2 regions of the Oleidesulfovibrio alaskensis DSM 16109 genome follow, and region 2 is predicted to be linked to the other one. Evidence: predicted binding sites of a transcription regulator. Region 2 holds the regulator's gene; the other holds the start of a gene.
What was found. Region 2 encodes HrcA, which represses chaperone genes, less so after heat shock. Its sites were predicted from a motif close to TGTTAGCACTCNNNNNNNNNGAGTGCTAACA; they were not measured.
Positions count from the first base shown of each region.

Region 1: the regulator HrcA is predicted to act here: its motif matches at 4,336-4,366, upstream of groES (co-chaperone GroES).

Region 1 is NZ_AXWQ01000004.1:450,024-461,902, forward strand. Features, by position in the region: gene murJ (murein biosynthesis integral membrane protein MurJ) at 1-225, opposite strand, end outside; SAM riboswitch class I at 546-653, shown strand; gene H586_RS0102355 (hypothetical protein) at 838-1,110, shown strand; gene H586_RS0102360 (HAD family hydrolase) at 1,208-1,723, opposite strand; gene groL (chaperonin GroEL) at 2,313-3,959, opposite strand; gene groES (co-chaperone GroES) at 4,008-4,295, opposite strand; gene H586_RS0102380 (Na+/H+ antiporter NhaC family protein) at 4,665-5,990, opposite strand; gene H586_RS0102385 (ATP-binding cassette domain-containing protein) at 6,292-8,229, opposite strand; gene H586_RS0102390 (hypothetical protein) at 8,383-8,787, shown strand; gene H586_RS0102395 (YajQ family cyclic di-GMP-binding protein) at 8,892-9,383, opposite strand; gene H586_RS0102400 (DEAD/DEAH box helicase) at 9,473-10,900, opposite strand; gene H586_RS0102410 (phosphotransferase) at 11,064-11,879, shown strand, end outside.
Region 2 is NZ_AXWQ01000006.1:33,452-45,330, forward strand. Features, by position in the region: gene H586_RS0105165 (HD-GYP domain-containing protein) at 1-982, shown strand, start outside; gene H586_RS0105170 (cobyric acid synthase) at 1,148-2,641, opposite strand; gene H586_RS0105175 (PilZ domain-containing protein) at 2,832-3,524, shown strand; gene H586_RS0105180 (AsmA family protein) at 3,628-5,805, shown strand; gene H586_RS0105185 (peroxiredoxin) at 5,860-6,351, shown strand; gene hrcA (heat-inducible transcriptional repressor HrcA) at 6,492-7,556, shown strand; gene grpE (nucleotide exchange factor GrpE) at 7,666-8,250, shown strand; gene H586_RS0105200 (nuclear transport factor 2 family protein) at 8,559-8,945, shown strand; gene dnaK (molecular chaperone DnaK) at 9,215-11,128, shown strand; gene H586_RS18225 (ABC transporter substrate-binding protein) at 11,216-11,879, shown strand, end outside.

The sequences.
Region 1 (11,879 bases), on a different contig from region 2:
CAGCAGCGGAATAAGCGTGATGGAAAAATACCCGCCGGCCAGCAGGTAGTTAAGAAAATCCGGAACCACAAACGATGCGAAGTAGATATCCGACTCCAGACTGGCGCCATGAAAATAGGAAATAACTTTATCGCGTATAAGTCCCATGAACCGTGAAAGAAAAATGCTGCCGGCCATAATGGCCGCGGCCAGCCCCATCCGCTGTCTGCCTGATAATATACTCATGCGTTTGCTGCGCCTTATGCTGACAATGCTTATTAGGGGGAACAACACGGCCCGCCCGCAGCGGTTATGCCGCACCCCGCCACGTACCGCAAGCGCACTGCCACGTGATTGTTCCGTTGCGGCACCGTGTCATGAACGCGGCAAAGCCGCAGACAGGTGCCGGACGACATTGTCACAACATGCCGACTGGTTACACAACTATATAAAGTAACGCTCTCTTTGCGGCAGTGTTTCTTATCACAACTACTACTCTTTACACAAAAATCAGCTTTTCCGGATTTAGTGCTTGACTTTTTTATTCACTTTTGAAAAAAAAAGACAACTCATGAAGAGGACGAGAGGGGTCTGGCCCGATGACCGTCCGGCAACCTGCCCGCAAGGCAAGGTGCCAAAGCCAGCCACGGTGAGATGCCGCGGTGCCATGAGGTCGACAGCTGCGACCGGTACCGTTCTGCCTCTCACCATTGTGAGAGGTTTTTTTATGCAGAGCCTTTGCTCGGCAGTGGGTGGATTTACGGAGTTTGCACGCCCACACAAAAAACAATGATGCTAAAATCCGGAAGCAATGCTTCCCGTGGTCCGCGCCGGAGCGGACACAGCAGGAGAAAACACATGAAGGATTATCTCGGACAGGCTTCAGGCAGCAACGCGCAGGGTGTTGTATACTTTTTGTACCACGATAACTGCGCCGAACAGATGCCCCGCACATATTCCGACCCTCTGGAACTGCTGGGAGACATGACCCTGCTGCGCCTTTCGGAAGAACAGAAAGCCGCCCTGCGTACCATCCTTCATCGGGAAATTGCAGAAAACGGTGCAGAAGCTGTCTGGCGCTCGCGTGCGTATCGCAAGAACATCATTCATTCTTTCGGCAGAATCGTCTAGCACAAGAGCGCTGTACATACGCCAAAGGCGAAGGGCCGGCAGGAAGGTGCTGCCGGCCCTTGTCCATACTCCCGAAAAACATCCCCGCACAACGGTTTCAGACGCACTCCGGACTGTCAAAGCCCATATCTGCCAGCAACGCAGGCAGTTCGCGGAAATCGTGCATCGTTCTCACCAACTCCGCCTCCCTGCGCTCTTCAGTACGCCGGTTAAACCATACTCCGCGTATGCCCAGCTGGTTGGCCCCCCAGATATCCGCCATATAGTCATCGCCCACCATCACCACGCAGCCGGCATCCAGCTTCAGGTCGCGCAGCACATGACTCCAGAATCCGGCCTGCGGCTTGGGGCGGCCGATAAAGCGATAGGTGTAGATTCTGTCCAGCACCTGCCCCAGTCCCATGGTGTCCAGAGAAGCCCGCACCTCATGTTCTTCCGATTCCGCGGCATTGGAAGCAAGCCCCGTTGTCCAGCACGGTGCCAGACTCATGACCACTTCACGGGCATGCGGTGTGGCAGGCACGCCGGACCACCCTTTCTCCCTGCCCAAATACCACGGCATGCTCTCCATCAGCGTACCGCCCCAGTCAAACAGCAGCGCTCGTTTATGCATTGTCGCCTCCTCGGCTTTCAGTGCCCGCGTCGGGGCATCGCGTCAAGCCTGCGGCAGTCATGATGTCTGCACGGCAGGACACGGCACAGCGGGGGCTCCGGCATACCATAACGGAAAGCATGGGCGTGAAGATGCGGCGGCAGCCGCCCCCTGCCCTTCAGATAGCCGCATCAGAAGATCACCATCGTCACGTCTGCCCGGAATGCACCGACTGCCCATAATGCCCTGACTGCACTGACGGTTCTGGCTGCCTGAGCGAAACAGGACAGAAGCCCCGCCCCGGCACGCCCCTGAAAATCCGCACAGGGTCGATACCCGCGTGGCACCCCATGAGTACGCCCACGAGTACACCCCACGATTCCCCCCCACGATTACCCCCCATGATCTGGCCGCTGCATTGCAGCATACGGGCAGCGCACACCGGCACTGACTTTCAGGTGGTGGCAGGGCATGCCGCGGGCGCGGGCAGACAGGACGACAGGTAAGAAAGTCAGGCAGCAGAAACAACAAAAGCGCACAGTGAACGCAAAAAAAGGGCCGGAGTAAACTCCGGCCCTGAAGGTTCGGTTGGTGCGACCAGTCGTAGCGACTAGTACATGCCGCCCATACCGCCCATGCCGCCCATGCCGCCCATGGCGGGAGCAGCGGGAGCGTCTTCTTTGGGCTTTTCTGCAATGGCGCACTCGGTGGTGAGCAGCAGAGAAGCAACGGAAGCGGCGTTCTGCAGAGCGATACGGCTTACCTTTTTGGGGTCGATAACGCCGGCGGCGATGAGGTCTTCGAACTCACCGGTGGCAGCGTTAAAGCCGAAAGCGTCTTTGCCTTCCTTCACCTTTTCGCAGATGATGGAGCCTTCGAAACCGGCGTTGGCAGCAATCTGACGCAGGGGCTCTTCGATTGCGCGGCGGATGATGGTGACACCTGCTGCTTCGTCGTCATCAGCGGGCTTCACGTCGTCCAGCACCTTGCAGCAACGGACCAGAGCGGTACCGCCACCGGGGACGATGCCTTCTTCCACTGCAGCGCGGGTAGCGTTCAGAGCGTCTTCCACGCGGTCTTTCTTTTCCTTCATTTCGGTTTCGGTAGCTGCGCCCACATTGATCACGGCAACACCGCCGACGATCTTTGCCAGACGTTCCTGCAGCTTTTCACGATCGTAATCGGAGGAAGTTTCTTCGATCTGAGCGCGGATCATTTTCACGCGGGCCTTGATGGCTTCGCTTTCACCGGCGCCGTCAACGATGGTGGTGTTTTCTTTGTCCACCACGATGCGCTTTGCGTTACCCAGATCGGCAACGGTGGCGTTTTCAAGCTTGATGCCCATTTCTTCGGAGATCACACGGCCGCCGGTAAGGGTGGCGATGTCTTCGAGCATGGCCTTGCGGCGTTCGCCGAAGCCGGGAGCCTTGACGGCCACAACCTGCAGGGTGCCGCGCAGCTTGTTCACAACCAGAGTGGCCAGAGCTTCGCCGTCCACATCTTCAGCGATGATCACGAGCGGACGGTTCATCTTGGCAACCTGCTCAAGCACGGGCAGCATGTCTTTCATGCTGGAAATCTTCTTCTCGTTGATGAGAATCAGAGGCTCGTCCATTTCGCAGACCATCTTTTCAGGATCGGTCACGAAGTAGGGGGACAGGTAGCCGCGGTCGAACTGCATGCCTTCCACGACTTCGAGAGTGGTTTCGAGGCCTTTGGCTTCTTCAACGGTGATAACGCCTTCCTTGCCCACTTTGCTCATGGCTTCGGCAATGATGTTGCCGATGGTGGTGTCGGAGTTGGCGGAAATGGTGCCGACCTGAGCAATTTCCTTCTGGTCGCGGGTGGGCTTTGCAAGGTTGCCCAGTTCCTTCACCAGAGCTTCAACGGCCTTGTCCACGCCACGCTTGATGGCCATGGGGTTACGGCCTGCGGCCACCAGCTTTACGCCTTCTTTGTAGATGGCCTGAGCCAGAATGGTTGCAGTGGTGGTGCCGTCACCGGCGATGTCGGAGGTTTTGGAAGCAACTTCCTTAACCATCTGAGCGCCCATGTTTTCGAACTTGTCTTCCAGCTCGATTTCCTTGGCTACGGAAACACCGTCCTTGGTGATGACGGGTGCGCCGAAGGACTTTTCGATGACAACGTTACGGCCTTTGGGGCCGAGGGTCACCTTGACAGCGTTGGCCAGTTTGTCCACGCCGCGGGCCAGTCTTTCACGGGCCTTGGTATCAAAAACGATTTCTTTGGAAGCCATATTTCTTCTCCTCCTGAAAGGATAGGACTAAGTCAGTGGGAAAGTCAGTTACTGAATGATAGCCAGAATGTCGTCTTCACGCATGACCAGATGGTCAACGCCGTCCAGCTTCACTTCGGTGCCTGCGTACTTGTTGAACAGCACCACGTCGCCGGTCTTCACGGTCATGGCAATTACCTTGCCGTCGTCTGCGGTCTTGCCGGGGCCGACTGCGATCACTTCACCACGGGAAGGCTTTTCCTTCGCGGTGTCGGGAATGTACAGGCCGCCTGCGGTCTTTTCTTCGGACTCAAGGCGCTTAACCAGCACACGATCGTTCAAAGGCTTCAGGTTCATACTCTCCTAACCTCCAGATTATTTAACTCTTTTTGCCCTTTTTTAGCACTCTCTTCACGCGAGTGCCAAAGGAAAGCAGCACATTCACCCACGCACCTGCGGGGGCAGACACGTTAAAAAGCGGCCGGGCAGCCGCGGATGAAGCACCGCATGTTATTCCAATTACCGCAACATGCAGCGGTGCTTAGCTGCAGGGATAATAATCCCCGTTTCCGGTTTGAAAAGGGGTAAATTGCATTTTTTTTGCGGGCACAGCCCCTCAAAGATGTTAACACTCTGTTTTTCAAAATTATTTTTTTATATTTTCCATAAAAAAATGCCACCCCCGGCGGGGGGTGGCACATACATATTCAGGAACAATTCCTGATATTAAGATTTAATCCGGGGCCTGCCCGTCATGATGGCCAGCAGCCCCACAACGGCAAGAATAAAGCAGTAGTAGTTACCGCCGACAACTTCCAGCGGCGATATGCCCGCTATGGAACCGGCAAGCAGCACCTGCGCCGCGTACGGCATGATTCCCTGAAAAACACAGGAGAAAATATCAAGTATGCTTGCGCTGCGGCGGGGGTCTATGCCGTTCTTGTCGGCAATCTCTTTTGCCAGACCGCCGGAAAGAATGATGGCCACGGTGTTGTTTGCCGTGCAGGCATCCGCCACCGAGACAAGCCCCGCAATGCTCAACTCGCCGGTACGGGCCTGATTGTCGCTGCGCGAGCGTGCAGTAAGCGCATCTATACGGCCCAGCAGCCACTTGATACCGCCCTGTACTCTGATCAGTTCGCCCAGACCGCCGATCAGCATGGAAAGAACCATGATTTCCTGCATTCCCTTGAAGCCGTTAAAAATGTCCTGCGAAAATCCTATCAGCGAATATTCCGGCATTGTCAGCAGCCCCACAGCGCCCGTAAACACGATGCCGCACGCCAGCACCACAAAGACGTTTACCCCGGCCACGGCCATGCCCAGAATAACCATATAGGGAAGCGCTTTGATAACGCTGTAATCACCGGAAACAGTCACCGCGCCGTCGGCACCCAGCAGGGCGAATCCGGCCACTGCCAGCACGGCCGCGGGCAGGGCTATGTACAGGTTTACACGGAATTTATCTTTCATCTCGCAGCCCTGCGTACGCGTGGCGGCGATGGTGGTATCAGAAATCATGGAAAGGTTGTCGCCGAACATGGCGCCGCCCAGCACAGCGCCCATAAGCAGCGGCAGGCCGATGGTTGTCTGTTCGCCCACGCCCACGGCAATAGGGGCAATGGCGGCTATGGTGCCCATGGATGTGCCCATGGCAGTGGAGACAAAAGCCCCGATAAGAAACAGGCCGGGCAGCACAAAGGCCGGCGGCACAAGATCAAGCCCGAGATTGACCGTGGAACTGACGCCGCCGATGGCCGTGGCCACCGAAGCAAAGGCACCGGCAAGCAGATAGATGAGGCACATGGTTATGATGTTGCCGTCACCCACGCCGCTGATGAAAACCCCGAGCTGCTTGTCCAGACGCTGGCCGCCGCGCAGTTTGCCCAGCAGCAGGCTGAAGGCGATGGCAGGCAGTATGGCTACGGCGGCGGACAGCTGGTAAAAAGCCATTTTCGTGCCGTTGGCCGTCAGCACGGCACCGGTGCCGATAAACAGCGCAAGAAAAAACACAAGCGGCAGCAGGGCCGAAAAAGACGGTTTACTGTTCAAGGTGGTATCCTCCCCCGTTCAGGAATGGCAGCGCGGCAGCCCCTTCACTGCTGCTCGCCGGTCGGCGCAACCGGAGCGCTGGCACGATGATGACACACGCCGTGAATCACTATATCAAACTAAGTTGATAAACTGATATATGAGCACTGCCCCCCTGTCAATGAAAAAGCCGCTCCGGAACACCGGAACGGCCACAGGTGATTTTTTGATACAAAAGCAATGGCAATGCGTCATGGCGCATGCGCGCACGGGTGGATGTCAGAACTATGCTCCTGCCCGTGCCGCCCGCGCAGCAGAACCGTTACTGACCGGGCATGCCGCGCAGGTCGGCGGCACGCTGTTCCGCCTCTTCCCAGCGGGTCAGCAGTTCCATGAGTTCTTCTTCAATGGCGGGCAGCCTTGCGGAAAGCACGGCAAAGCGCTCTGGATTGCCGGTATACAATGCAGGGTCTGACAGTTCGGCTTCCGCCGCCGCCTGCTCTTTTTCCAGCGCTTCCATGCGGAGCGGCAGTTCCTGCAGTTCTTCTTCCAGCTGTTTCAGTTCGCGCTGTTCATTAAACGTCAGCTTGCGCGGTTTTTCCTGCTGCCGCTCCGTTCTGGACTGTCGGGAGGCTGCAGGCTTTTCTTCCTGCACCGGCTGCGGGCGCTGCCGCAGCCAGTCATCGTAGCCGCCCACATATTCATTCACGCACCCGCCGCCCTCGAATGCCAGCGTAGAGGTCACCACATTGTTCAGAAAAGCTCTGTCGTGGCTGACGATGAGCACGGTACCCGAATATTCACCCAGCAGTTCCTCCAGCAGCTCCAGCGTTTCCATGTCCAGATCGTTGGTGGGTTCGTCCATCACCAGCAGGTTGGAAGGACGCGCAAACAATCTTGCCAGCAGCAACCTGTTGCGCTCGCCACCCGAAAGCACTTTTACCGGCAGCATGGTCCGCTCCGGTTCAAAAAGAAATTCTTTCAGATACCCCACAACGTGCTTGCGCACGCCGTTGATCTCCAGGGTGTCGTTACCGCCTGCCACGCTTTCGCGTACGCTGGCCTCATCATCCAGAACATTGCGCAGCTGGTCAAAATAGGCGATTTCCAGTCTGGTGCCGTGCCGGATGCTGCCGCAGTCCGGCTTCAGATCGCCCAGCAGCAGCCGCAGCAGCGTTGTCTTACCCGCTCCGTTGGGGCCGATGATGCCCACTTTGTCGCCTCTGGTAACCAGCACCGAGGCATCGCGGATGACCGGCGCCGTGCCTGCCGGAGCGTCGGGCCAGGTGTAGGATATGCCGTCAGCCTCGATAACCAGCTTGCCGCTGCGTTCAGCCTCCTGCATCTGCATGGTCACGGTGCCCTGCCGCTCGCGGCGCTTTCTCCGCTCGTCCCGCATGGCCTGCAGTGCGCGTACACGCCCCATGTTTCTGGTACGCCGGGCCTTTATGCCCTGCCGGATCCACACTTCTTCCTGCGCCAGCTTTTTATCAAAGTTGGCCCATTCCTTTTCCTCTATTTCCAGCTGGGCCTGTTTGCGCTCCAGAAAGGTGTCATAATCACAGCTCCAGTCGGCCATGCGGCCCCTGTCCAGCTCGATGATGCGTTTTGCCACCCTGCGCAGAAAGGCCCTGTCGTGTGTCACAAACACAAGCGCTCTGGCCCTGCGCAGCAGAAAATCTTCAAGCCATGCTATGGAACTGATGTCCAGATGGTTTGTGGGTTCGTCCAGCAGCAGCAGGTCCGGATCGCTGACCAGTGCGCGTGCCAGCATGGCACGGCGTTTCATCCCGCCAGAAAGACACGAAAAATCGGCATACGGATCAAGCTGAAGGTGGTTGAGCGCGCTCATGATGTCGCCATGCCGCTCCCAGCCGGAGGCAGCATCCACCGCGGCCTGAGCGGCAGAAACCATGCCGTCGTCGTCCGCGGTTCCGGTCTGGCGCATGGCCCCGTGAAATGCGGCCAGCGCCCTGCCTTCTTCGCCCAGCCCCCCGCATACCACGGAATAGACATCGCCCGTGATATCCTGCGGCACGTCCTGTGCCAGAAAGGCCGTACGCACCCCCTGTCCGCGCACGATCTGCCCCGAGTCAGGCTGCATCACACCGGCAAGCAGCTTGAGAAAGGTGGACTTGCCCTGTCCGTTGCGCCCCATAAGGCAAACCCGTTCGCCCTGCTCTATCTGCACAGTCACCTGTTCGAGCAGTTGCGGGCCGTAAAGATTCAATGAAACATCGCGTACGCTGATAAGCGCCATACTATCTCCTTGCGCGGCATGCGCGGGCAGGTTGTAGCGCGTGCGGCCCTCCGGGGCAAGCGCACCTGCCTGTGCAGCGTTGCTAACGCTTGCCGCACATGCGGCGAACGATTACGATTACTCCGTGAACCCATCAACCAGAGGAAGGACGCCATGAACACCAGCGATAACGGATCAACGCGCCCGCGGCATCCCGTAGACGCCCTGTCGACTTTTCTTGAAGATACGGCTCGGCAGATACGCCGGCTGGAGCAACAAGCGGAACACGCGCTGCACGAAAAAAACGATCAGCAGGAGTATCGCAGGCTGCTGGCCGAAAAAACCACAGTGCTCAGCGAACTGCCCGCTCTGGCGGAAGCCCGCGTGGCGGCCCTGCCCGACTCCGTCGCCGGAGCCGTACGGGAACGGCTGGAACGTTTTGCCCAGAGTGCTTCCAACGCGCTGCGCATCGGCTCCATTTTTTACATGTCTGCACTGCTGTATCCGGAACACCACAAGGAAGGCGACAAAAACGATCTTGAACGCTACGCCGACGAAGTACGTGATATCCGCTACTGAGACGGCAGCAGCCAAAAACGGCGCGGCCCCTGCATACACAGCCGGCCGCGCCGTTTATCGCCTTACCTTGCCTCCGCACCGGCGCGGATGCAGCATGTGCAGTGCTATGAACGCATGTTGATAAACTGGAGAGGCACTCCGAAATCGTCATCGCGCAGCAGCTGTATCACATCCTGCAGATCGTCTATTTTTTTACCGGTCACACGCACCTGATCATCCTGAATGGCGGCCTGCACCTTCAGTTTGCTTGCCTTGATTTTCTTTACTATCTTCTGGGCGGTTTCTTTGGAAATACCGTCCTTTACAGCAACACTGCGTTTGACCATGCCCTTTGAGGCTGCCTCAACCTTGCCGAAATCCAGAAACTTGGGATCGACTTTGCGGCGCACACAGTTTGCCAGCAGCATTTCCTGCACGGCACGCATCTTCATGTCATCCGAAGCAAGAATGCTGATGGACGCCCCGCCCTTGTCAAAGCTCAGTTCCGTATTGGACCCGCGGAAATCGTAGCGCGTGTCCACTTCCTTCTTCACGTTGTTGACCACGTTGTCCACTTCCTGCAGGTCAACCTTGCTTACCACGTCAAAAGACGGCATGGCGTTCCTCCCTTATGCTGATGCGCCGCGTTCCTGTCAGGCCGCGGCGTTGTTCTTTTTTTACTGTTGATTGTGCTTCCGGCGCCGGTTCAGGCACCACCGCGTCTTTTGCGGATAATCACCGGCGGCTGGGGTTTCATCACATACTGCCCCGGTTTAGGCTTAAGCGGCGCGGGAGCTTCTCTGGGGACAATACGGAACGCAGGCTTCACCGGCTGCCCGTCCTGATGCATGTCACCCCCGTGCCCCGCATGCGAAGCGACCTTTCTGGCGGCCGCCATCTGTTCGCGCGCTGCATCTTCAAGCAGGCGGCGCACGCGCTGCACACGCTGCGGGCGGGGTTCGCGGCGCAGGCGGGCCGGACGTGCGGCCTCCGTGCGCTGCAACGCGCTGTAGTCAAAGCCTTCCGCGTGCCAACGCGACAACGCACCGCCAAGCACCCGTTCCAGCGTGCGCACCTGCGGTTCATCTTCCTGCGTCACAAAGGTCAGCGCCACTCCGGAATTACTGGCTCTGCCGGTGCGCCCTGCCCTGTGCACGCAGGCTTCTACCGAAGGCGGAAAATCGTAATTGATCACGTACCCCACCTGCGAGACATCTATACCCCGCGCGGCGATATCCGTGGCCACCATAACGCGGAAAGTCCCCCTGCGAAAACCTTCCAGCGCGGCTCTGCGACGCCCCTGCGAAAGGTTGCCCTGCAGGCAGGTCGCCTCTATGCCCGATTTGACCAGCTGCTGCCACAGGCGGCGTGCACCGTGTCTTGTGCGCACAAAAACCAGCACGGAATCGCGGGCAAAAGCACGCAGAACATATTTGAGCAGCGGAGTTTTAAGATGTTTGGGCACCGGACACAGGCTGTGCCGCACCGTGGGGGCTATGGCGCAGGTGTCAAGCTCTATGCGCACAGGCTGCCGCAGACATTCCTCCGCCAGCTCGCGCAGCGGCGCCGGCATGGTTGCAGAAAACAGCATGGTCTGTTTCCGGACGCGGGTGCAATGCAGAATTTCGCGCACATCGGACAGAAAGCCCATGTCAAACATCATATCGGCTTCATCCAGCACAAGCATGTCCACATGAGACAGATCGGCATGACCTCTGCGTACGTGGTCCAGAAGTCTGCCGGGACAGGCCAGCACAATGTCCACTCCGGTACGCAGCTGCACGGTCTGAGCGTGCATGCCCACACCGCCGTACACAGTGGCAGAACGCAACCGGCAGAAACGGGCCAGAGTTTTCACTTCTTCATGAATCTGCGCCACCAGCTCGCGCGTAGGGGCCACAACCAGCGCACGCAAGGTGCCGCGGGCACTTTCGCCCTGCAAAAGAAGACGGTGCAGCAGCGGCAGCACAAAGGCCGCGGTCTTCCCTGTTCCCGTTGCCGCCAGTCCCAGTATGTCCTGACCTGCCAGCGCGGGCGGCAAGGCTTTTTCCTGTATCGGCGTAGGGTTGACAAAACCTCTGGCCGACACCGCTTCAATCAGCGCAGGATGCAGGGAAAAACGGGCAAAGCTCACAGCAGCTCCTGTTTTGACATGATCAAGTTCATGAGCGGAAGACCGGCAGCATACCCCGTCGGGCCTCCGGACGCAACGCACCACGTCTGCGGTTCTTTTTTCTGGACACCCGCCGCAACGCAGGGCACTGTGGGCACGCTGGAACCTCCGGCAGGAAAATATCATGAACGACATCCTGAACCAGTGGAATATCACTGCCGCACGCATAGCGGACGAACATGCCATACCGGGCAGTCCGGAACGCTGCATAGAACGCACCGTCATAGAAGACACCCTCGGCAGACTGTGGCTGCTTGAACGTCTGGCAGCCGCGCAGGCACCGCACAGAGAATCCGTGGCCGCACTGCTGCATTCTCTGCATGCGGCTGGAACATGTGCCGTGCACAGTCCGGCTGCGCTGGCGGCAGGCAGAAAAAACGCTCCGTCATTCATAGCCCGCGTCCGCGGTGCCGCATGGCAGCTCAGTCCGTTCATCACCGGCAGTCCTCTGCCCAGACCTGAATACATTGACCACGCATGGCGCGGAGAGGCAGCCGCGGCCTTCATACATGGTCTGCAGACTGCAGGTAAGCAGTCAGAATCCGTCATGGCGGCGCCCACTCCTCCGTTATCCGCCTACATCGATTCGCTGATGCAAACCATGGCCGCCCGCCATCCCCGGTGCCACCGCTCGCTGGCGGAACCTGCCCGGCACGCCGCCGCGGCGGCTGCACGTCCGGTGCGGCCCGCGCTGGCCCACGGCGACCTGCATCCGGTGAACATCATATGGAATACGCGGCCACAGGCAGATGCCCCCTGTGTGCAGGCCATCGCCGGTGTTATAGACTGGGAATTCTGCGGTCTCAAGGACGTGCTGTACGATGTGTCAAACTGTGCCGGCTGCGCTGGTTTCGAGCACCCGAGCGCTCTGGAAAAAGATTTTGTGCTGGCGCTGATGGCCGGTCTGCTGCGCAACAATGTGCTTTCCGCCGAAGAAATA
Region 2 (11,879 bases):
TTATCAGATCAGTATCGAGATTCTGAACAGCTTCCCGAAGTACAGGCCGCCGCTCGACCTGTTCCGCTTCCGAGAAGACATCGCACAGCTCCAGCCGCTCTTCCGCAAGGGAGAGCGGCTTTCCAACGAGAATATAGAACAGCTGCGCGAACTGTGCATCGGCGGCGATGTCTTTGTGGCGCGGTCAGACAGGGCCATCTACTCCAAGCACATCATCAAGCAGCTTGATCTGGTACTGGTGGATGACAACCTGAAACCAGCAGAAGTGGCCGAAATCTGCATAATGGCACTGGGCCAGCGGCTGAGCGATTTTCTGGAGCAGCCGGTTAAACCGGTCTTTGATCTCTTTTACCGCGATGTCATGGTATTTACGGAATACATATGGCAGGACAGACACCGCCTGCGGTCTTTCATGCGCCGCGTCAGCCGCACCCACACGCTGGTCAGCCACTCGCTGAACACGCTTTTTGTAGGGCTGTGGCTGCTGCTCGAAACTGACGCCACCCTCAAGCGCCGTCTGCTGGACAGGGCCGCGCTGGCGCTGCTGCTGCACGATCTCGGTATGGCAAAGGTGCCGGCGTTCATCCTTTCCAAAACCACTCCTCTCAAGCTGGAAGAACGCGACAAAATAACGCCGCACCCGCTTATCGGCGCAAAGATAATGCATAAGCTGGGTCTGGCCTTTGACGAAATGCGGCAGGCGCAGATGGAACACCACGAACGGCTGGACGGTTCGGGCTATCCGCAAAAGCTCGGAGCCGACCGCGTCAGCCGCATGGGCCGCATTGCCGCCGTGGCTGATTCCTTTTCCGCCATGATCTGTCAGCGCCCTTACGCCAAAGCCATGGATCCCATGACCGCGGCCGCGCATCTGGCCAAAGACAGACAGAAATACGACCCCAAATACACTGCCAAACTGCAGACCGCCGTGGCCCAGAACCTTTTTGAGCCTCCCGCGCAAACCAGTCCCCCCGCAGCCTGACAGACAAGCGCCGTCCGCGGCGCTTGTTTTTTTACTGCCCGCGTAAAGGGTACGCCCCAAAACACACCCGCCGGTACCGCCGGACCGGAACCGGCACCCGCAGCAAACCGGCTGCCCCAAACAGACTGCCCCAGACAGGCTGCGGCCTCCGGCACCAACGCCCCGCTACAATCCCAGCACACGGTACAGGGCAGTCATATCCATGCTGCTCCTGACCACGGCCGCCAGTCTGTCCAGCGCGCCGTCAATGCTGTATGGGGCCACCACCCGTCCCACCGGTTCCAGTCCGGCGCGGCGGCGCAGCGCATCCAGAAACGCGCGGCGGAAATCGTCTTCGTCAAAAATACCATGCAGGTAGGTTCCCCAAACCGCACCGTCAGTGTCGCCCAGTCCCAGCGGAGCACCGCTGTCATCGCGCAGCACTGTCCGCACAGGCCCGTTTGCGGTGGTGCTTCCGTGATGAATCTCGTACCCGCTCACACGGCATCCCGTATCGCAGTGAAGCCCCGCAGTGCGGGCCAGCGTTTTATGCCGGCCCATCACGGTTTCCACAGGCAGCAGCCCCAGTCCTTCGCGGCTGCGGGCGCCGGACTCCACACCGTGCGGGTCGGTTACTGATGTTCCCAGCATCTGAAAGCCCCCGCAGATGCCTACCACGGGACATCCTGCCCCGGCGAGAGCACGGATACGGGCCCCCATGCCGCTATTTTCCAGCGCTGCCAGATCGGCCAGCGTGTTCTTACTGCCGGGAACAATAAGCAGATGCGGCATTCCGCAGGCGTCCAGCGCCTCCGCAGTACCTGCCACCCGCAAGCGCACGTCGGGTTCCGCGCGCAAAGCGTCCACATCGGTAAAGTTGGAGATGTGCGGCAGGTCGACAAGTACCGCTTCCAGCATTCCGTGCGGCCAAACACTTTCCGGCATGCCGCCACAGGAACCGCGCAGAGCCTCTTTGAAGGAAACGGAATCCTCTTCGGGCAGTCCCAGACCGGAAACATACGGCACCACACCGTAAAACGGGCAGCCGGTGCGTTCCGTCACATATGTCAGAGCGGATTCGAGCAGCGAGGCGTCACCGCGGAACATGTTCAGCACAAAACCGGCCACAAGATCGCGTTCCCAAGGGTCCAGCAGTTCCCATGTGCCCACCAGCGCGGCAAAGACTCCGCCGCGGTCGATGTCACCGGCAATCAGCACCCGGGCCTGTGCATGGCGTGCCATGGCCATGTTCACTATGTCGTGCTGCTTCAGGTTGATTTCGGCGGGGCTGCCGGCCCCTTCCAGCACCATCACGTCATGTTCGTCCGCCAGCGAATCATATGCAGCGCAGGCCCGGGCAAAAGCCTGCGGTTTATAGGCCATATATTCGCGCACCCGCATGTTGCCCACCGGCCTGCCCATGACAATGACCTGAGACCCCGTATCGGAACTGGGTTTGAGCAGCACCGGATTCATGCGCACGTCAGGTTCCAGCCGGCACGCCGCCGCCTGAACGGCCTGAGCGCGCCCGATCTCAAAACCGTCGGGGGTCACAAATGAATTGAGTGCCATGTTCTGCGACTTGAAAGGCGCCACAGACAGACCGTCCTGCAGCAGAATACGGCACAGGGCCGCAGTAAGGATACTTTTACCTGCATTGGAGCAGGTGCCCTGAATCATCAGCGCCGGAGTGCGGCTGCGTGAGACAGAAACGGAAAACGTTTTTTGCGCCAAGGTGCTCATCCGAAGGCAGATACAGCATTTCCACGAGGCTTGCCAGCGTTTCCGGCTGCCGGTGCATGCGGCGGCTGCAGCTTATTATTGACAATGGCGCATTTCCGTGCAGCATAAAAGATAACAGGATACTACCATGCGCATTCTTATTCTGGCCAAAGATACCGAGGAAGCAGCCCCCTACAGGGCCGTACTGCAAACGCTCCGCGTGGAAGCGCACGAGGTGCACGATTCGCAGGCGGCGCTGGAAGCGCTGCGTGAAAAACCGTTCAACGGCGTACTGATCGACATGCCCACACTGCTGCGCATGGCGGGCAAAGGCCGCAACGAACTGCAGAATATTCTGAGCCTGTACCCCTGTCTGCACGCCCGTCCGGACAAGCAGACAGGCATCATCATTCTGGGACAGGAAGGTGACCCGCATGAAAACGTGCGCCGGTTTATAGAAACGCGTTGCAAAAACTTTTCCCCGCGCACCATCCGGCGCGATGCACGCCTCGACGTCCATTTCAACATCCTCATGTCCACGTCTGCCCTGTTTACTCCGCAGACCACGGTAAAAACATGCACCATGAACATTTCTGTTCTGGGCTGCTTTGTTTTTTCCGTGGCGGTATGGCAACCGGATACGCAGGTGTGGATACAGTTTGTCGATCTGGAGGACAAAACACCGGTGGTGGCAAAGGTGTGTCAGGTACAGCGCTGGGGCAAGGGGTGCAAAATCCCCGGCGTGGGGCTTGAATTTCTGTCACTTACCGACAACCAGATTGCCGGCCTGCAGAACAGCTTTGCCCAGCAGGCAGAAGACCCGGCCCCCCACGGTCAGTAGCACCGGCTCCGCAACGCCTTGCCGCCCTGCTTTCCATCACGTATACTGCGGCCGTTTCTTCTGTTTATGATAATATTTCAAGCTGCATATACGAGGCCGCGTCATGAAAAGCCCCCTGCGCACGGTGTCCGTCATCATACTGGTTCTATTTGCCCTGCTGGCGGGTGCCGCCGGTATATTTGTGGCCACATTCGACCCCAATGATTACAAAAGTCTCATCACACGCGAAGTGCAGAAAGCCACGGGCCGCACTCTGGTGCTCACCGGCACGCTGGAACTGTCACTCTTTCCGTGGATAGGCATCAGCACCGGCCCGCTGCTGCTGGGCAATCCCGCCGGCTTCGGCGAAGACGCCTTTCTCAGGGCCGAAGACCTGCAGCTGCATGCCCGGCTGCGCCCTCTGCTGCACAAAGAACTGCACATAGACAGAGTGGTGCTGTCGGGTGTTTCGGTCCACCTCATGCGCAATGTCAAGGGTGCGCCCAACTGGCTGTTTTCACCGGCCGGCAATGCTCTGCCCCCCGCCGGAACAGACACTGCACCATCCGGCGCGTCTCAGGCCGCTGCGGGAGCCGGTCTGGCCGCGTTCAGCGTGCAGTCGGTACAGGTGCGCGATGCCTCGGTACAATACACTGACATGCAGACCGGTCTTGCGGCGGCCGCCACCGGCATATCACTTACCACCACCGCTATCGCCCCCGGCAGGACATCGGACATCAGCCTTGAAGGAAACTGGCTGCTGACCAGCCCTGACATGCAGGGCACGGCCTCGCTGACCACCCGTCTGGAGCTGGGCGAAACGCTGGAAACCGTAACCGCAGCCGACACCAGCCTGCGCATCACGGCTTCGGGGCCGTCGGTCCCTTCCGGCAGGGCCACTCTGGAAGCCGCGGGCGATCTGCGCTTCAACATGCCGGACATGACTGTCACGGCAAACGGTCTGCGCATCAGCACCATGGACTCGACGCTCACAGGCACGATTTCGGCCGACCTGATGCGCAATGCGGTGCAGGCATCGATCCATGCGGAATCGCCCCTGCGCCGCACGCTGGAACAGCTGGGCATGCCGCTGCAACTGCCGGACGATACAGCCCTTGCACTGCAGGCAGATATCAATCTGACCGCAGCAGCCGACAGGCTGACCGTGCACAGGCTGACGGGGCGTCTCGACAAGACCGCCTTTTCCGGCAATGCCACGCTGGTGCCGGGAGTGTCCCCTGATATCCGGTTTGCGCTGGCCGCAGACAAGGTGAATCTGGACATGTACCTGCCGCAGGAACAGAGCATGAAAAACGCCGAGCCGCAGCAGACCGGCAAGTCGGCGTCCGGCAAGCCCGCGTCCGGCAAAGCTGACCGGCGGCAGAGCACCATGCCCGGCACTGCACCCGCTGCACAGTCTGTTGCGCCGCAAGCCGGCGGAACAAACACCACCGGCGCTGACGCCGCATCTCGCGAACGGCTGCGCAGGCTCCGGCTGGACGGCAACGTGAGTATAGGCACACTGCAGGCCCGCGGGCTGGAAGTGACCGGCCTGACTGCCCGTGCCCTCGCCGCTGACGGCGTACTGCGCATCGACCCGCTGGACATGGCAGCTTACGGCGGACGCGTGACCCTGAGCGCCGGTGCCGACACCACCGCCGCCCTGCCGGTTGTGCGCGGCGCACTGCACGTTTCCGGTCTGCAGGTGGAACAACCCGTGACCGTGCTGGCGGGCAGAAAGCTGCTTTCAGGCATACTGCAGACCAGAATGAACGTTCAGGGAAAAAGCCTGCAGTGGGCTGCCCTTGCGCCGTCGCTGTCCGGCAACGGATCGGTGTCACTCACCGAAGGGGTTGTACACGGCGTACAGATAGTTCCCGCGGAAGCCTCGTCCCACCTGCGGCAGGAAAGTCAGGTCAAACGTCTGGACAAGGCCGCCAGACAGCAGCGTTTCGACAGCCTGACCGGCACATTTGACATTGTTTCCGGCAGGGTGACAAACAATGACATGAAACTCACCTCCTACGACCTGAGCGGCACGGGGGCGGGCTGGGCCGATCTGCCGTCGGGCACCGTGAACTATCAGGCCCGACTGCATGTAACAGGGCTGCCCGTTATTCCCGTCAGCATCACAGGGCCGCTTGCAGCGCCGTCATACGGGCTTGATGTGGCCGGATTTACCGGAAACATTTTAAAAGGTGTCGGCAACCTGCTGAAAAAACCGGCCGATACCGGAATTGAAACGCTGGAAGATGTGGGCGGTCTGCTGCGGCAGATGTTCGGCAGACCCGCTTCCAGGTAGCAGACACCGCCGCGCGGTCTTTTACATCGCGGCGGACAAACAAGGAGAACACCCATGTCCGTCACACCGGCCGGCATGCCGGCAGAAGGTTCGCCCGCCCCCGATTTCGCACTGGCAGACAAGGACGGAACCACGCATACCCTGCAGTCTTTCAACGGCAGGTGGCTTGTGCTGTATTTTTACCCGCGGGCAAACACCCCCGGCTGCACGCGCGAAGGCAAAGACTTCACTGATCTGCTGCCGCGGTTTGAGGCGCTGGGCTGCACCGTGGCCGGTGTCAGTCCTGATTCGTTGAAATCGCTGTGTAATTTTGCGCAGAAACAGGAACTTGCCGTTACGCTGCTGTCCGACAAGGAAAAAGATGCGGCCTCTGCATACGGTGTTTACCGCATGAAAAAGAGCTACGGCAAAGAATCGCCGGGCATTGTGCGGTCCACATTTCTCATCGACCCGGCAGGCATACTGCGCCGCGTATGGTCGCCCGTAACCGTGGACGGTCATGCCGCCGCAGTACTGGACGCACTGGAACTCCTTGCGGATTCATAGGTTGCGGTTATCCGCCTTGACAGGTGGCTCCCCCGTTGTTACCGCTTCAGGCAGTCATAAGACAACCTTCCGGGCTGTCTGCATGATGCGGACGGCGCTGCCGGCCTGTCATCCATGGCCCTGCTCCACGGGAGAAACGCATGAATCTGGCACACAGAGAGGCCGAAATTCTGGCCACCATCATAGAGCGCTACATCGCCACGGCCGCCCCAGTGGGGTCTGTTTCCGTGGCCAGACGCTCCGGCCTGCGGCTTTCCGCCGCCAGCATGCGCAATACCATGGCCGAACTGACTGACAAGGGGTATCTTTCGCAGCCGCATGCCTCGGCGGGACGCATTCCCACAGCGCGCGGGTTCCGGCTGTATCTTGACGCACTGCTCAAAACGCGGCCCCTTTCCCGCGACGAGCGTTCAGCCATTCTCAACGAACTGACAACCCACGGACTGGAAATATCCGACATGCTGCGCGAGGCTTCGCGCATGCTTTCGGCACACTCACGTCAGGTGGCCGTTGTGCTGGCCCCCAGCAGAGACGAAGTGCGCTGGCATACCATTGATTTTGTTAAAATCAGTGACACGCTGGTGCTCACCGTACTGGTACTGGAAGGCGGGCTGGTGCGCAATCATGTGCTGAGCGTGGAAACACCGGTAACGCAGGACGAACTGGTACGCTACGGCAACTACCTGAATGAATACTGTAAAGGGCTTACGCTGTCTCAGGCACGGGTGCGTGTGGCGCGCGAACTGCAGGCGGCGGAAGCGCATCTTGAAGCGCTGTATTTCCGCGCTCTCGGGCTGGCCCGGCTGGCTTTCGAGCATATGGATGACGACCGCGAGGTCTTTGTCAACGGTACGCTGAACATGCTTGATCAGGCGGAATTTACAGACCATACCCGCATACGCGACATGCTGGCGCTGCTTGAAGAACGCAACAGCATTCTGGAACTGCTGGACAAAGCCATACTGAGCGATTCGGTGACGGTCAGCTTCGGGCAGGAAGACGAAAACGAAGGCACCGCGCCTCTGGGGTGCAGCGTGGTTTCCGCCCCGTACGGGGGACTGCAGCAGGCCTCTCCCGCAGGGGTTGTCAGCGTGCTGGGTCCGCTGCGCATGAACTACCGGCAGGTACTGCCGGTGGTTGACTGTATCTCAAAGACCCTTACTACATTGTTGCAGGACAGGTTCGGCACCGAACATTCGGACTGAGCCGCAGCTACCCTGCTGTTCTGAAACGTGCCCGCTCCGGCGGGGGCGTTCTGTACGCGCATCATGACGGCTATGCCGATGTTTTGAATATAAAGGAGATTCTTCAAAAATGGCGAACGACGAAACCCGTGACATACCTGCAGAAAACGAAGAACTGGCTGCCGAAGCCGCCCGCGGTGCGGAGCAGGAGGCGGCACAGGGCGCCGTTGACGCGCTGACCGGCGAAGAAGTGGCAGCCCTGTGCAGGGAACGAGTCTGTCCGGCATGTGACGAACACCAGAAGGCCGAAGACATCCGCCTGCGTGCACTGGCCGAGCTGGAAAACGTGAAAAAACGGCTGGAACGCGAACGTGAAGAACATCTGAAATATGCCGCGGAAAAAGTGCTTTCCGACCTGCTGCCCACTCTTGACCACCTTGACCTTGCCCTGCAGTACGGTTCATCCGACCCCGCCTGCAAAAACATGGCAGTGGGTGTGGAAATGACCCGCAAGCTCTTTCTGGACGCGCTGGCAGGTCACGGCCTGCAGCCCGTGGGCGAAAAAGGCCAGCCCTTTGACCCCGCTCTGCACGAGGCCGTAAGCAAGGAAGAGGCTCCCGGCACGGAATCAGGCACCATCATCGCCGTCATGCAGCGTGGATACCGCCTCAAGGAGCGCCTGCTGCGCCCCGCCAAAGTCACTGTCAGCGCCTGATCAGCGCTGTTCCGTCCGGTCACTTCCCGCAAAGACTCATACAGTTTCAACACCGCGGCCTGCGGTGCGCACTGACGCACCGCAGGCCGCGCTTTATTCCGGCTGCCGGTTTTCAGCTTCCGCGGCACTGGGCCGCGCCATATCCGCTGCGCTGCCGCCATACGCCCCCCGTCCCGCACCACAGCTCTTTCCGCCATACACCGCAGCGGACAGGTTCCGGCAGACTTCCGGCCCGCAGCCTGCGTCGGGCTGGCATAATTCGCACAAACAGCGTATGGCTGATAAAAAGCTCTCATCCGGAGGTCGCCATGAACGCAGCTACCGCACCGCTGGACCGCATACACAGCTTTATCGCCGCGTACACCGCACGGCACGTGGAAGACGTGGTCGCGTGCTATGCCCCTTCTCAGGCCATTGCCGCCATCGGCACCGACAGAGAACAGAACTACGTGGGCCCCGATGCCATGCGCCAAGGGCTGGCCACCGACTTTCTGTCATTCGACAGGGCGGAAATAGACATAGTATGGCACCATGCCGGAACAGAAGGCGACACCGGCTGGGTGGTGGCCGCCTGCCGTGCGCTGTTCGCCCTCGGACAGGAAGAGGTGCATGTGGCCCTGCGCCTGTCCGCAGTACTCAAGTGCTATGACGGCAACTGGCTGCTGCTGCAGACGCACTTTTCCTTTCCTTCTTAGCGGGCAGCCGCGGCATACCGTGCAGGCCCTGCAATACCGGCATGTTAGGGCAGGCCCTGTTTGCGAAACAAAAAGCGGCATTTCCTCAACATGCCGTATACACGGCATATATTCCGCCAAAAACACGTCAACATCCCGCTTTTGTGCAAAAAAAAAGCATCCCGCCCCTTGCCCGTCTGAAAAACAGTCTTAATTTTCCCTCGAAACGAAAAATTCACCGCCGCAGAGCCGGCAGATTCAATATCGATCTCTTGAGGAGGATTAGTATAATGGGCAAGATTATTGGTATCGACCTTGGGACCACCAACTCCTGTGTCTACATCATGGAAGGCAAGGACCCCAAGTGCATCACCAACCCCGAAGGCGGACGCACCACACCTTCCGTGGTGGGCTTTACCGACAAGGAACGCCTTGTGGGTGACATTGCAAAACGTCAGGCCGTGACCAACCCCGAACGCACGGTTTTTGCCATCAAGCGTCTGATGGGCCGCAAGGCCGACGCCCCCGAAGTGGCCCGCTGGAAGGAACATTCCCCCTACCAGATCGTGGCAGGTCCCAACGGCGACGCCTATGTTGAAATCGAAGGCCGCAAGTACAGCCCCGCCGAAGTTTCCGCCATGGTGCTGGCAAAGCTGAAAGCCGACGCGGAAGCCTATCTGGGCGAAACCGTGACCGAAGCCGTCATCACCGTGCCCGCTTACTTCAACGACTCGCAGCGCCAGTCCACCAAGGACGCAGGCCGCATAGCCGGTCTTGATGTCAAACGTATCATCAACGAACCCACGGCTGCTTCGCTGGCATATGGTTTTGACAAAAAAGCCAACGAAAAAATCGCCGTATTCGACCTCGGCGGCGGCACTTTCGACATTTCCATTCTGGAAGTGGGCGACAACGTGGTTGAAGTGCGCGCCACCAACGGCGACACCTTTCTCGGCGGCGAAGACTTCGACCAGCGTGTCATCAACTACCTTGTGGAAGAATTCCGCCGCGAAAACGGCATAGATCTTTCCCGCGACCGCATGGCTCTGCAGCGTCTGAAGGAAGCAGCAGAAAAAGCCAAAAAAGACCTTTCCACCTCCATGGAAACGGAAATCAACCTGCCGTTCATCACTGCCGACCAGACCGGTCCCAAGCACCTGATGATCAAGCTTTCGCGCGCAAAGCTGGAAAAGCTGGTGGAAGATCTGGTGGAACGCACCATCGAACCCTGCCGCAAAGCACTGTCCGATGCCGGTCTTTCCGCTTCTGAAGTGGACGAAGTGGTTCTGGTGGGCGGTATGACCCGTATGCCGCTGGTGCAGAAAAAAGTTGCTGACTTCTTCGGCAAGGAACCCAACCGTTCCATGAACCCCGATGAAGTTGTCTCCATGGGTGCAGCCATTCAGGGCGGCATTCTGGCAGGTGACGTCAAGGACGTGCTGCTGCTCGACGTGACCCCGCTTTCGCTGGGTATCGAAACTCTGGGCGGAGTGTTCACGCGCCTTATCGAGCGCAACACCACCATTCCGACCAAGAAGAGCCAGACATTCACCACCGCCGCGGACAACCAGCCTTCGGTGTCCATCCATGTGATGCAGGGTGAACGTCCCATGGCGTCCGACAACATGACTCTGGGCCGCTTTGAACTGACCGGCATTCCCGCCGCACCGCGCGGTATGCCCCAGATTGAAGTCAGCTTCGACATTGACGCCAACGGTATTGTAAACGTTTCCGCCAAAGACCTCGGCACCGGCAAAGAGCAGTCCATCCGTATCACTGCTTCTTCCGGTCTTTCCGAAGACGAAATCCAGAATCTGGTCAAAGAAGCGGAAGCGCATGCCGATGAAGACAAAAAGAAGAAAGAACTCATCGAAGCCCGCAATCAGGCCGACTCGCTTATCTACACCACCGAAAAGTCGCTGAGCGACCTTGGTGACAAGCTGGAAGCCGACCTGAAAAAGGAAATCGAAGACAAAACCGCAGCGCTGAAGACCGCCATGGAAGGCAGCGATGTGGACGCCATTAAAAAGGCTACCGACGAGCTTTCGCAGGCATCGCACAAGCTGGCTGAAAAGCTGTATGCACAGCAGCAGGCCGGTGCTCAGGGTGCCGCAGGCGCAGAAGCCGGAGCCGGTGACGCCGGAGCAAAGGCATCTCAGGACGAAGATGTGGTGGATGCCGACTACACCGAAGTAAAGAACTAGCGCGGGGTGACGCGCTCCGGCCTTGCATTCCGGCCGGAACATGATTAGCTTGGCCTGATCCGCATTTCCGCGGGTCAGGCCTTTTTCATGACCGATATCATCCAGGCCTCTTTTTATTCTGAAAGCCGGACTCCGCTGCCGGCAGAAACCTTACGGACAGCTACTCCGATGCGCCATACCCCATTCTTCCGCCGGTCCGCCTTTGTCGCCGCCATGCTGATGGCGGCCATGATCGCCTTTTCATCCGGCTGTGTTTCAAAAAAGGTTCTTACCCCGCCCGAACAGACAACAGTTCCGGTGGCTGATGATCTGCTTTCCGACGCTGCACAGGCTTACAGCGGCGGCGACTACGCACGCAGCGAGCGCCTGACCAAAAGTCTACTGGACAGCGACACCCTGACACTTAAAGAACGCCTGCGCGTGCTTGAACTCTTTGCGCTGAGCGCAGCTGCCAACAATCATGCCCATCTGGCGCTGGATGCGCTGGAACAGTGGCGTGCCGCGGCACGGCTGCAGGGAGAAGACGCCCGGACCATGCAGCCCTGGCGGCAGGCATGGCGCGCGGCCGTGCACCACATGAAAGACAGCGCACAGGCTCAGGAAACCGCGGCAGCCGTTGCCGGAGACGCTGCCGCTCCGTGGACGCTGCGCATCGACGCCGCCCTGACTCTGGCCCGGCTGCTCATCCGCGATGAAGCCGCACAGGACGCCGCAGTGCAGCTGGAAGGTATCTGGCTGCAAGCGCCCGACA